DNA from 3 places in the Zhongshania guokunii genome. Region 3 is predicted to be linked to each of the others. Evidence: predicted binding sites of a transcription regulator. Region 3 holds the regulator's gene; each other region holds the start of a gene.
The links. The regulator sigma-54, encoded in region 3, starts transcription at its own class of promoters, with help from an activator protein. The targets are predictions, from matches to a motif close to TGGCACANNNNTTGCNNT.

Region 1: AB4876_RS12530 (alginate export family protein) is a predicted target of sigma-54. The motif match lies at 1,662-1,679, and genes of this name have one in related genera.
Region 2: AB4876_RS12480 (NarK family nitrate/nitrite MFS transporter) is a predicted target of sigma-54. The motif match lies at 1,955-1,972, and genes of this name have one in related genera.

What each region holds. Positions count from the first base shown of each region.
Region 1 covers NZ_JBFRYA010000010.1:117,814-122,001, reverse strand. Annotated here, with positions in the region: gene mpl (UDP-N-acetylmuramate:L-alanyl-gamma-D-glutamyl-meso-diaminopimelate ligase) at 1-237, opposite strand, end outside; gene AB4876_RS12530 (alginate export family protein) at 324-1,577, opposite strand; gene AB4876_RS12525 (hypothetical protein) at 2,099-3,100, opposite strand; gene AB4876_RS12520 (ExbD/TolR family protein) at 3,097-3,627, opposite strand; gene AB4876_RS12515 (ExbD/TolR family protein) at 3,624-4,188, opposite strand, start outside.
Region 2 covers NZ_JBFRYA010000010.1:105,820-110,007, forward strand. Annotated here, with positions in the region: gene nirB (nitrite reductase large subunit NirB) at 1-1,595, opposite strand, end outside; gene AB4876_RS12480 (NarK family nitrate/nitrite MFS transporter) at 2,014-3,486, shown strand; gene AB4876_RS12485 (bifunctional protein-serine/threonine kinase/phosphatase) at 3,539-4,188, shown strand, end outside.
Region 3 covers NZ_JBFRYA010000004.1:154,313-158,500, forward strand. Annotated here, with positions in the region: gene lptA (lipopolysaccharide transport periplasmic protein LptA) at 1-430, shown strand, start outside; gene lptB (LPS export ABC transporter ATP-binding protein) at 433-1,158, shown strand; gene AB4876_RS06155 (RNA polymerase factor sigma-54) at 1,414-2,904, shown strand; gene hpf (ribosome hibernation-promoting factor, HPF/YfiA family) at 2,986-3,273, shown strand; gene AB4876_RS06165 (PTS sugar transporter subunit IIA) at 3,313-3,762, shown strand; gene rapZ (RNase adapter RapZ) at 3,762-4,188, shown strand, end outside.

The DNA.
Region 1 (4,188 bases), on a different contig from region 3:
CTCAACCGCGGGGTTACCCCGCGACATAGCGTTACCGATAATCACGAGGTCTGGCTCAGGAGACAGATGCGACACCTCATAGCCTTCCATCAAGGTTATACCTTGGGACTCCAGCTGGGTGCTCATTGGCGGGTAAACATTGGCATCGGAGCCAGTCACGGTGTGACCCAGCTCGCGGGCAAGAATCGCAAGGCCACCCATAAAGGTGCCGCAAATCCCCAAAATATGAAGGTGCATAGATAAAAACGCCACACAGAAAAGTCTGTGTGGCATGGTATCACTGCTATGGCGCCAGCTCTACGCCGACGCACCGCATTGCGCGATTAGAAATTAGCGCTTAAGGTCAGCCACACTTTTTCAGTGTCCATCAAGCTCAAACCACCGCCATTAAACCCAGTGCTATCACCAGCACTGTAGCTCGCGTAGCGTAATTCAGCAGAATAAGGTCCCCAGCTCTTGGTAACCATGCCGCCAATTTCGGAACCGAGGTCACTATCACCGGCAGCATTATTTTGCTCAGACTCAAAGCTATGGTAGGCCAGCAACCAGTTCATACCCAGTGCCGCACCACCAACGGTGAAGTAGGTGTCGTTAATACCATCGCTGATATTACCCAGCCCCTTATTGAGGAACATATCCGTCCAGCCTTGGAATTTAAACAAGGTCGCCAACGGGGTAATGAAAAAACCATCTTTGTCCGCACCAAGCGCTTCATAACCAAGACCTAAGGTTAGCGGCGCCAATTTATAGCTGGCCTCAGCAAGCATATAGTCTGAGCTGTAATCGGCAGGATTTGCGCCAGCGCTTTCTTGGGTCGCATACTCTAAGTTATAGGCAAGATCACCCGCCACACCCTGCCAGCGAATACCGTAGGTATCGGTATCCATGCGTTTAAAGCCCGCAAAATTATCATCAGTCTCTAGCAAATAGACATAACCGGTCACCGTGCCAGCAGGCAGGGCGTAACTGGCATTCAATAAATGGGAATCCATCTCGGTATCACCCACCGCACTGGCTTCACCAAAAATCCGGTTTACATTAGAAATATGCGCGTAATTCAGTTTAAGATTTTCGATACTGCTATTGGCAATGGTAAACGCGTCATATGTCTGTTCGTTTTGACGCCAGCCAACATGACCAACAAAGCGATGATTATCATAGGTTAGGCGCTGACGACCATATTTAAATTCGCTATCCCAATTTTTGTAAGCAAGATAAACCTGATTCACTTCTGTGCCCACTGGGTCGGCAATCAGTGAGTCAGCAACATTGCCATTCACGCTGTCATTTGAGCCACCAGCAAAGTTGCTTACGTCGTCTAACTCAAGAAAACCGCTGAAGCCCTTAAGCCTATCAGTTTTAAAATTCACGCGGGTTTTTAGGGTTAGAGCATCACCCGTTTTGTTGCCACCCGCCGCCACATCTTCGGCAACCGACTCGTAGCGCAAACGCAAATTAACATGAGCTTCGCCCTTACTAAGCGCTTCCGTAAAACTCTCCGCAGCAAATGAAGTTTGCGCTGCAGCGCCAAATAAGCCTATAGAAATAGCCCAAGGCAATGATTTTCGTATCAACATATTGTATCTCGTTAAGGTAAATGTCGTTAGGCAGATGCACATCGCAAACAATGCTCGTCCCAATCAATTTGCGATAACAAGCAATTAGCAATCTACGAGCCAAAAAACAAAAAAACCGCAAAAAAATATAAAATACCCCTTATAAACAACAGCTTAATTATTATAAGTATTTTCCACTATATTAAATAAGCACCAAATAAAAGCAAAAATAAAATTGATTCTCAAGGTAGCGGTAGCAATAGGACGCATAACTGCACCAATATAAACCCCTAAAATATTCACAGCGATTCAGCCCTGCACCAAAAAAGCCCGAATTAACGCTACCATTTTGATCGACAAAAATATAAGCCGGCCAGGTCGTTGCACGATACGAGAAGGAATTAAATGGGGAAAAATTAGCCATTAGAAAGAATTTAAACAGCGAACTAGCAATGCAGAAAAACTAACGCAATGACAAACAAACACGAACAATGACCAGGATCAAATGACGGCCAAAGAGAACAATTACAATATGGATATCTTTAAGGCATATAGCTAATAGGATAGTTAGGATAGGTATAGCGAGGAACAGCCTTGGCCTCAAACTTTAGCAGCGCAACGCGTTGCAATAGTTTTGCCTTTAAGTCCGAATTAAAAAAGCTCGACGATACAATATTACAATCACTTACCGAACCATCGGCCTCTATCGTTAAGCTCACCACCACCGTTCCGGCTCGGATCGTACTGTCTTTGCGAGCAGCACGGTTAAATATCGCGAAGAACGCGGTTTTACTGCGATCGAAGGCAAGTTGAATCTCCTCCAAACTACGCGACGGCTCGACGCCAGCTACTGCACCGTCAGTACTCGCTCCTGCCGGTACCGAGCGCACCGAAACCCCAGCCAAGGCCTCAGTGCGATGACCACCAATCGCCGTACTATTCTGTTCGCCGCTAACACTGCGCTTACCATAGTCGCCATGACCAGCGCTAAGCTTACTCGCCGAAAGCAAGTCAGTGCTGGGCTCGACAAGCTCACTTTTTACTGCCCCGCGCTCCCTAAGACTTTTGTCGCTGATCACTACATCGCTGCTATTATCACGCAGTTGCGCCAATTGTTCGCTAAACGCCATCACTCCCGCTTTTGCCGCCGCGGCTTTGGCAGCAGCTTGACGCTGCGCGGCGGCGGCCGCTAGGGTTTGGGCTCTCTCCTGAGCGCTAATGGCCGGCACCGGATTAGCTGGCGCAGCTTTCTTGGCGCTTACCTTAGGCTTGCTAGCAACTTGGTGTTTGACTACAGGCGCAGCTTTTACGACCGGCTTTGGCTTCACTTTTGGCGCTGGCAGTAGCTCTAGAGCGTAGCTGGCCGCTGGCTTAATCGGCGGCGCTTCCGCAACCTCCACCTTCCAAAAAGCCGCAGCAATAAACATTAGCAGCAACAAGCTCACTATATTCAGTAAGACGTGTTTAAAACGCCGGTCGGCGGCTAATCCGATTCCCCAGTAGTCATTTCCCAAAACCACCTGGGCAGCTAGCTGCTTTTTCATACGCCGCCTCCCTGAGTAATCTCCCGCACCGCGAGGGAAACATGGTCAAAATTAGCGTCGACACAAGTAGCTAAAATTTTCTTTAACAAGCGATAGGGCGTATCGCGATCGGCCACTATATTAACGTCTTTGCCACTTCCCACGTTTTTCAATTCTTGGCCACCGCCATCACTCAGCTGATCAACGCCAGTGGTCCCAGTGAGGGGCGCCAACGCTGCCGCCAATAATGCTAGAACCCGCTGCTCGGATTGCAGCGCATCTTCCACACTCATTATGCGCTGTTCTTCCAGCATTATATCGCTGGCACTTACCGCTACCGTCACAGTGCGCTGCGCCTTCTCGGTAGCGAGCGAAGTGGGCAATTTTAAATTCTGATATTCCGGTATGACCTCAACTACCAGCGCATTCACCAGCAGGTAGAAAACCAAAATAGCAAATATATCTATGAGTGAAACCACATTGATAGCGACATCTCGGCCAGCGCGCTTCACTTCACGCTGGAGTTTTCGCTCTTGACGCTTGCTCATGGTGTTAGCTTAGCCTCCGCACTGCCTTGTGGCGCATCGCCCATCGAAATTAATGGAAACAGCGCACGGCTACCATCAACACCTAGCATTCCGGCTGGGTACTCACGACTGCTATCCATGACCGCAACAATATCTTCGTAGGCAATATTCTCCGCAATAAACAGGCTCAGATTCGATTCAGCTGGGTGATTTTTTTTCAAATCCACTAACAGCTCAGCCAATCGCTGGGTGTCGTATTTACCGGAAATTTTTGGCAGCGCTTTCTCTAGGCCTTCACTGCTTGAAATTTCAAGATGATTGTCAAATAGACTTATAGCTAACTGCAGCGAGGGCTTAGCACTGACCGCCGGCTGCTCACTTTGCGAGGGCAAGTTTAATTTGAGCGCATGTAATTTACTCGCAGAAATCGACGAGCCCACCAGCAAGAAAAAAACCAGCACCGCAAACACATCGATCATCGACACAATATTTAACTCGCCATCGGGGCGATGACGCAGCTTTCGCTTAAGACGCCGTATACGCCTTGAACTGCGCGGCCCCTGATCTGCGTCCGGCTCTATA
Region 2 (4,188 bases), on a different contig from region 3:
GAGGCGGCGGTAGGCTTGCATATTTCACAGCCGTGGCCGCTGCCATGCTTCTCTAAAAGCTCGGCAAAGGATTTGATTTGGCCAACTTTGACGAGGTGGAAAATTTCTTGGCGAGTGTAAGGAAAATGCTCGCAGAGGTCGGTGTTCACCTCAACGCCCATTTTAGTCAATTCGGCGTTCAGCACTTGGCCGACGAGGGCAGTACAGCCGCCGCAGGTGGTTGCTGCTTTGGTACAGGCTTTAAGATCGCCAACCGTCATCGCGCCGCCCTGAACCGCCGCGCATAAATCGCCTTTACTTACATTGTTACAAGAACAAATTTGCGCAACATCGGGCAGGGCGTCTACACCCAAGCCCACGCCAGCACTGCCGTCTAGGCTTGGCAAAATCATGCTCTCGGGTTGTTCCGGCAGAGTGATTTTGTTTAAGGCAAATTGAAGTAGGGTGCCGTAGTCATTGGCCTCGCCAATCAGCACGCAGCCCAGCAGGTGTTGGCCGTCGCTGCTGACCACAATCTTTTTATAGACTTCGGCTTTCTCGTCGATAAAGGTGTAGCACTTGGCGTCGGGGGTGGTGGCGTGGGCGTCGCCAATCGAGGCAACGTCAACACCCATGAGCTTGAGCTTGGTGCTCATGTCTGCGCCAGTAAAAGCTTTTTCTTCGACGCCGCCCAGTACGTGGTCGGCGGCTACTCGTGCCATATCCCAGCCAGGTGCAATCAAGCCGTAAATGCGGCCGCCCCACAACGCGCACTCGCCAATGGCGTAAATGGCTGGGTCCGAGGTTAAACAGGCGTTATCAATAACAATTCCGCCGCGCTCGCCAACCTCGAGCTCACACTGTCGGGCTAGAGCGTCTTGGGGGCGAATACCTGCTGAGAAAACCAATATATCGGTTTCTAGTTCGGCGCCGTCAGCGAATTGGAGCTTGTGAACGCAGTCATCACCATCAATAATTTGCTGGGTGTTCTTTTGGGTGTGGACTGACACGCCCAAGTCTTCAATTTTGCGGCGCAATAGGGCGCCGCCGCCTTCATCGACCTGTACGGCCATGAGGCGGGGGGCAAATTCGATAACGTGGGTTTTTAGCCCTAAGTCCATTATTGCTTTAGCGGCCTCGAGGCCAAGTAAGCCGCCACCAACAACGGCGCCAACTTTGGCATTGGCCGCAGCGGCAGTAATCGCTTCTAAATCCTCAATGGTGCGGTAAACAAAGCAATTTTTGCGGTCGTGGCCGGGTACTGGCGGCACAAAGGGGAATGAGCCGGTCGCCAGAATCAATTTGTCGTAGGGGTATTGTTCGCCCTTGTCGGTGCTAACGATTTGCGCCGCGCGATCTATAGCAATGACTTTTTCGTGGGTGAGGGCGGTAATATTGTTGTCGCTGTAGAAGCCGTCTTTAACCATATTGAGCGAGGCGGCTTCGCGGGTTTCAAACCACGCGGTGAGGTGTACGCGGTCATAGGCTGGGCGAGGTTCTTCGCCAATAACCGTGATCGCAAATTGCTCGCCTCGACCGCTTTCAATAATAGACTCGATGAATTGGTGGCCAACCGGGCCGTTACCAATAATAAGTAGGCGTTGTTTGTCTGTCATGGTTACTTCCTTTGATACTTTGCGCGGTGGCTATCTATTTGGCGGCCGGTGCTGCGGATGGATATTGCTTAAATAGATAGCAAAAGCTGTGCCACTGTTTTTGGTGGAAATTAAGGTGTTGATTTATAAATGTTATTTCGGATTTATGCGTCCTTGTGGTGCAATTTTGGGGTTTATGGAATTACTCGAAGGGGGATTTGTTGGGGCGCAATGCTCGGTGTTGGTGCGGAATAGGAGGTCTTAATCCTGTCGTTAGGCGCACTAAAATGATGCAAAAATACAGCTTTGGGTGTAAAGAAATAAAAATAAATCTTTCTAAACAGTGCCTTAGGATGATGGCTAATTTTGACGTATATGTTTGGCACAGGCCTTGCTCTCATGAGAACAATACTTACAAATGGCCATTATGGAGCTATTAATGTCTTCCTCGACTTTAAATGTGCTTGATCTCAAGCAAGAGAAAATACGATTACTTCACTTAAGTTGGTTTGCCTTTTTCCTCAGCTTTGTGGTGTGGTTTAACTTTGCACCGATGCTGTCCTCTATAAAAGAAGCATTTGATCTGACTAATCAGCAGGTTAAGGCGCTGATGATCCTTAATGTGGCGCTCACCATTCCCGCCCGCGTTATTATTGGTATGTTGGTGGATCGTTTCGGGCCGCGCATCGTCTATAGCGCCCTTTTGGTGCTTGGCGGCATGGTATGTGTTGCCTTTGCCTTTGCTAACAGCTACGAAGCGATTGCCTTGTTGCGCTTCTTAATGGGCTTTATCGGTGCTGGTTTTGTTATCGGTATTCGCTTAGTGGGTGAGTGGTTTCCGGCGCGTCAAGTAGGCTTGGCTGAAGGGGTTTACGGCGGCTGGGGTAACTTTGGCTCGGCGGCAGCAGCAATGGCTCTGCCGACCTTGGCCTTGTACTTTGGTGGTCCAGATGGCTGGCGCTACGCGATTGCTTCTACCGGCGTAATTGCCTCTATCTACGGCGTGTTCTTTTATTGGCGCGCTCGCAATACCCCGAAGGGTTCTACTTACTTTAAACCCAAAAAATCTGGCGGTTTGGTTGTGAGTAGCAAGCGCGATCTGATCTTCTACATTGTTATGTGCGTGCCTATGTATTTGGCGCTGGCGACATTGACGTGGAAGTTGTCGCCAGTGAATTTGGGAATGCTGAATAGCACGGCATCAATGGCGTTATATGTGGTCTTGGCGGTTTTATTTGTAGTGCAAGTTAGTCAGATTCTGCGGGTAAATAGCGACTTGTTAAACAATGTCGCAATTCCAGAGATGCAGCAGTACAAGTTTAAACAGGTCGCGATCTTGAATGTGGCCTATTTTGTGACTTTTGGTTCTGAGTTGGCAGTGGTGTCCATGCTGCCTTTATTCTTTATGGAAACCTTTGAACTGAGTGCAGTGGCTGCCGGAATGTTGGCCTCGGGCTTTGCGTTTATGAACTTGGTGGCGCGTCCCGGCGGCGGTTATTTGTCGGATAAGTTTGGTCGCCGCAAATCGCTGTCTATTTTGGTCGCTGGCTTAGCGGCGGGCTATATGGTGCTGAGCAATATAGATTCGACTTGGACAATTTGGGTGGCGGTGGTTTCGACCATGTGCTGTTCTTTCTTTGTGCAGGCCGGCGAAGGCGCAGTATTTGCAATTGTGCCCTTGGTTAAACGCAGTATGACTGGACAAATTGCCGGAATGACGGGTGCTTACGGTAATGTTGGGGCGGTTATCTTTTTAACAGTATTGTCCTTTGTGAGCGCATCGGACTTCTTCCTTGTGATTGCCGCTTGTGCAGCGTTTGTGTTCGTTGCTGTGCAGTTTATGGAAGAGCCTCAGGGTCATACCGCGGAACTGAATGACGATGGCAGTGTTGCGCTGATCGAAGTTAGTTAAAGTACAGTGTATGTTAAGCGCATAACTGTGGTTCATACCTCGAGAACGTTACATGCACTTTGACGGTGGTTTAAAGTTGGCAATTGCCCAGCGCAGCAGTGCTGGGCAAAAACCGGTTAACGAAGATAGCTTGGGTATTTGTATACCTAAGGATGAGCAAATAACCACCAAAGGCGCGGTTGCAGTTATTGCCGATGGCGTGTCCGCGGCAGAGGCCGGAAAGGAGGCGGCAGAAACCTGCGTAACTGGTTTTCTAAGTGATTATTTCTCAACCCCAGATTCTTGGTCGGTAAAGCGATCTGCACAGCAGGTTTTAAATGCATTGAATCGCTGGCTGTACGGTCAAGGCCAGCATTATCTGCAGGCCGAAAAGGGCTATGTTTCCACGCTCAGCATTGCGATTTTTAAATCGCAAACAGCGCATTTATTTCATGTCGGCGACAGCCGAATTTACCGTTTGCGGGACGGTTGCCTTGAGCAGCTTACCCGTGATCACGCCATGCCTATCAGTCGCGGTAAGTCGTATTTAACTCGCGCAATGGGTTTGGATATTAATTTAGATGTCGACTATCGCGCGGCCGATGTGGCGGTAGGTGATGTATTTCTATTGAGCACCGATGGCATTCACGATGTATTGAGTAGTGGGCACTTACAGGAACTTATCGGCACAATAACTATAGCGGCAGATCTGGACGCTATATG
Region 3 (4,188 bases):
CGGCAATGTCAGCATGAGCCAAGGCTCACTCAAAATTACCGCCGACAAACTTACAATCATCGAGGCCAATCGCAAGGTAGAAAAAGTTATTGCCGAGGGCAGCCCCGCTTATTTCGAACAGCAACCCAGAGCCAATGAAGGCGTGGTCATTGCCAGTGCTCAGCGTATTGAGTACAGCCTAAAGCAGGAAGAGATTCTGCTGCAACGCAATGCCTCCATCACCCACCAGGGCTCAAAGATCTCCGGTGATCGCGTGGTGTACAGCGGCCGCAAACAAATGGTAGTTGCCGACGGCGGCACCGATGAAAAAGAACATCGCGTTAAAATGACCTTACAACCCCAAGCCATCCCCGACAGCGAAACCGCTGCCGACGACAAGCCCGCTAATAGCCCACCAGCGGAAAGCACCAATAGCGAAGAGTCGCGTTAATTATGCCCGTACTGCAAGCCAGTAATCTCGCCAAAGCCTACAAGGGCCGCGAAATCATTAAGGATGTGTCGCTCACCATTAGCAGCGGTGAAATAGTAGGCCTACTCGGCCCCAACGGCGCCGGCAAAACCACCTGTTTTTACATGATTGTAGGCATTGTGAATGCCGACCGCGGCTCGATCCGGCTCGATGACCGCGACCTTACCCGCTTATCAATTAACGGCCGCGCCAAACACGGCGTCGGTTATTTACCCCAGGAAGCGTCAATATTTCGTAAATTGAGCGTCGCCGATAACATCATGGCCATTCTAGAGACCCGCAGCGACCTCAACCGCAAACAGCGCAATGAAAAACTCGAGGCCCTCCTCCAGGAATTTCATATCACCCATATTCGCAAATCCATGGGCATGTCACTCTCAGGCGGCGAGCGCCGCCGAGTTGAAATTGCACGCGCACTTGCGACCGAACCCAGCTTTATCCTGCTTGACGAACCCTTTGCCGGCGTCGATCCTATCTCGGTAAACGATATCCAAAATATCGTCAAACATCTGCAGGCGCGAGGTATAGGCGTACTAATCACCGATCACAATGTTCGTGAAACCCTCGACATTTGCGACAAAGCCTATATCGTTGGCGAAGGCCGTATTGTCGCCGAAGGTGACGCCAACACCGTACTCAACAACCAGATTGTGCGCGACATTTACCTTGGCGATAAATTTACGCTATAAGCCCACCCGACAGGTTTTAACAGTAACTTTGCGGCCACGCCAAAGGTTCTAAACTTGGCTGTCGCAGTGCACGGCCACCGCCATTGCGCAACACGACGTTTTTATTCAAAGACTACCAGTCTTTTACAAATGAACCGGCACAGGTATTGCAGGCAATGATTGTCCCGACTACACTGAGAGAGAGGCATAATCATTGCCGGTAGAACAAACTCATTTGTTCGTGTTGCCACTGTCCTGTTGTAGAAGCCACTGCCTATGAAACAATCGCTACAGCTCAAAGTCGGTCAAAGCTTGACCATGACACCTCAGCTGCAACAAGCGATTCGCTTATTACAATTATCCACCCTCGACCTTCAGCAAGAAATCCAATCGGCGCTAGACTCAAACCCACTACTTGAAATCAGCGACGAGGGCGAAGACATCGAGGTCAATATCGAACCGACCTCCGCCGAACCCAAAAAGGCCGAAAAAACCAGCGATCAAGAGACAGAAGCGCCACAACCAGAAGCCGACGCCGACTGGGCTGAGCGCAGTGATATACCTGAAGATCTGCCCGTCGACAGCCAGTGGGACGACGTTTACCAAACCACCGGCAGCGGCACGGGCTCAGGCTCCTCGTCGGAAGACAGCGACTACAACAACGATTACCGGAACTCCAGCTCCGACTCCCTACAAGACCACCTGCGCTGGCAGCTTAACCTCAGTCGCTTGTCAGAAATTGACCGCATTATTGCCGAAGCCATTATCGATGCCATCGATGAAAAAGGCCGACTAACCGTTAGCGCCGAAGAATTAGTTGAAGGCTTTGCCAATGAAGACATTGAAATTGAAGAGTTCAATGCGGTTTTACACCTCATTCAACAATTTGATCCTCCGGGGGTCGCTGCCCGCGACTTACAAGAGTGCCTCTTAATTCAGCTGAAGCAATTACCCGCAGGCACAGCCTACGTCGAAGAAGCTAGCCTTGTTGTAAGCCAATATATGGCGCAATTGGGAAATCGCGACTATAACCAGATTATGCGCCGCTGCCGCTTGAAAGAAGAACAGCTTCGCGAAGTGATTAAATTAGTTCAATCACTCAACCCCACTCCCGGTGACGGCATTGGTGCCGACTCAACCGAGTATGTGGTTCCCGATGTGTTTGTAAGCAAGAAGGATGATCGCTGGTTGGTCGAATTAAATCCCGACATTGCCCCCAAAATCCAGATTAATGCCCACTACGCGGCACTGGCGCGGAAAAGCAGCAATAGCAGCGACAACGACTATATTCGCGACAATTTGCAAGAAGCGCGCTGGTTCATTAAAAGCTTGCTCAGCCGCAACGAGACTTTAATGAAGGTCGCCACCAAAATTGTCGAATACCAGCGCGGCTTTTTTGAGTACGGCGAAGAGGCCATGAAGCCACTCGTCCTGCACGATATTGCCGAGGCGGTGGGCATGCACGAATCCACCATCTCACGGGTAACCACCCAAAAATACATGCACACCCCGCGGGGAATTTTTGAGCTCAAATTCTTCTTTTCCAGCCATGTGTCCACCGATACTGGCGGTGAATGCTCCTCTACCGCGATTCGCGCTCTAATCAAAAAACTGGTTGCCGCTGAAAACCCGCGCAAGCCGCTGAGCGACAGCAAAATCACTGACTTACTAGGCGAGCAAGGCATCCAAGTTGCCCGTCGCACCATTGCAAAATATCGAGAATCACTGGTTATTCCGCCCTCAAACGAGCGGAAACGACTAGTATAGTGGCAGTGCCCCTGTTACGGTCATTGTCGTCATACACGCGCCGTGAGGCGCTAGTTATATTCAGCGATGAAGGAGTAAAATATGCAGATTACTGTTAGTGGTCACCACGTTGACGTCACCCCGTCTCTTCGCGATTACGTCAATACAAAACTCGGCAAACTTCAACGACACTTTGACAATATCACCAATACCGACGTCACCCTGTCTGTGGAAAAATTGGTCCAGAAAGCCGAGGCCACCGTTCACGTTGCCGGCGCCGATTTATTTGCCACCTGTGAATCGGAGGATATGTACGCGGCAATCGACAGCCTAACCGACAAACTCGACCGGCAATTAATTAAACACAAAGAAAAATCGCTAGGTCGCTGAGACCTTTCGATCCACTCACTCTCTCTGTTGCAAGAAACCATGATACTCAATTCCATTCTCACACTAGGACGCACCCATAGCGGTGCGTCCGTTACCAGTAAAAAACGTCTTCTCGAATACATCTCTACTGAAATCAGTGCCGATAATGACGAATTTAACGCCGACGAATTATTCAATGAATTGCTCGCCAGAGAACGTCTGGGTAGTACCGGTATCGGCCACGGCGTGGCGATTCCCCACTGCCGCAGCAACCGCTGCTCAGCGATCACCGGCATGCTCCTTAAGCTAGAGCAGCCCATCGACTTTGAGGCCATCGACGACGCCCCCGTGGATCTCGTATTCGCCCTTATTGTCCCTGCCGAAGCCCACGATGAGCACCTCAAGGTTCTCGGCGCACTGGCCACAGCGTTTAACGAGGAAGAGTTTCGTCGCGACCTGCGCAATGCCGACTCCGACCAAGCGCTACTTGAACGTGCATTGAAACCCTAATGGAAATGATCATCCTCAGCGGCCGCTCCGGCTCCGGAAAAAGTACCGCCCTTCACCAACTTGAGGATGAAGGCTTTTATGCCATCGACAATTTACCGGTGTCGCTACTACCTGAACTAGTGCGCGAACTAGCGCAAAACCCGCTGAATGCCCACCAGAAAGTTGCGGTCTGTATCGACGCCCGCAACTCTCCAGTTGGCTTAGCAAAGTTTAAATCGCTCTGTGAACAAGTCAAAAAACACGCTCAACTGCGAATAGTGTTTCTCGATGCTGGTGACGACAAGTTAATTAAGCGCTTCAGCGAAACCCGTCGCCGCCACCCCTTAGCAACCGATTCACTGCCGCTGGCCGACGCGATCAAACTTGAGTCGATCCTCCTCGAACCAATTGTGGTAGAAGCATCGCTGGCAATCGACAGCAGCGACA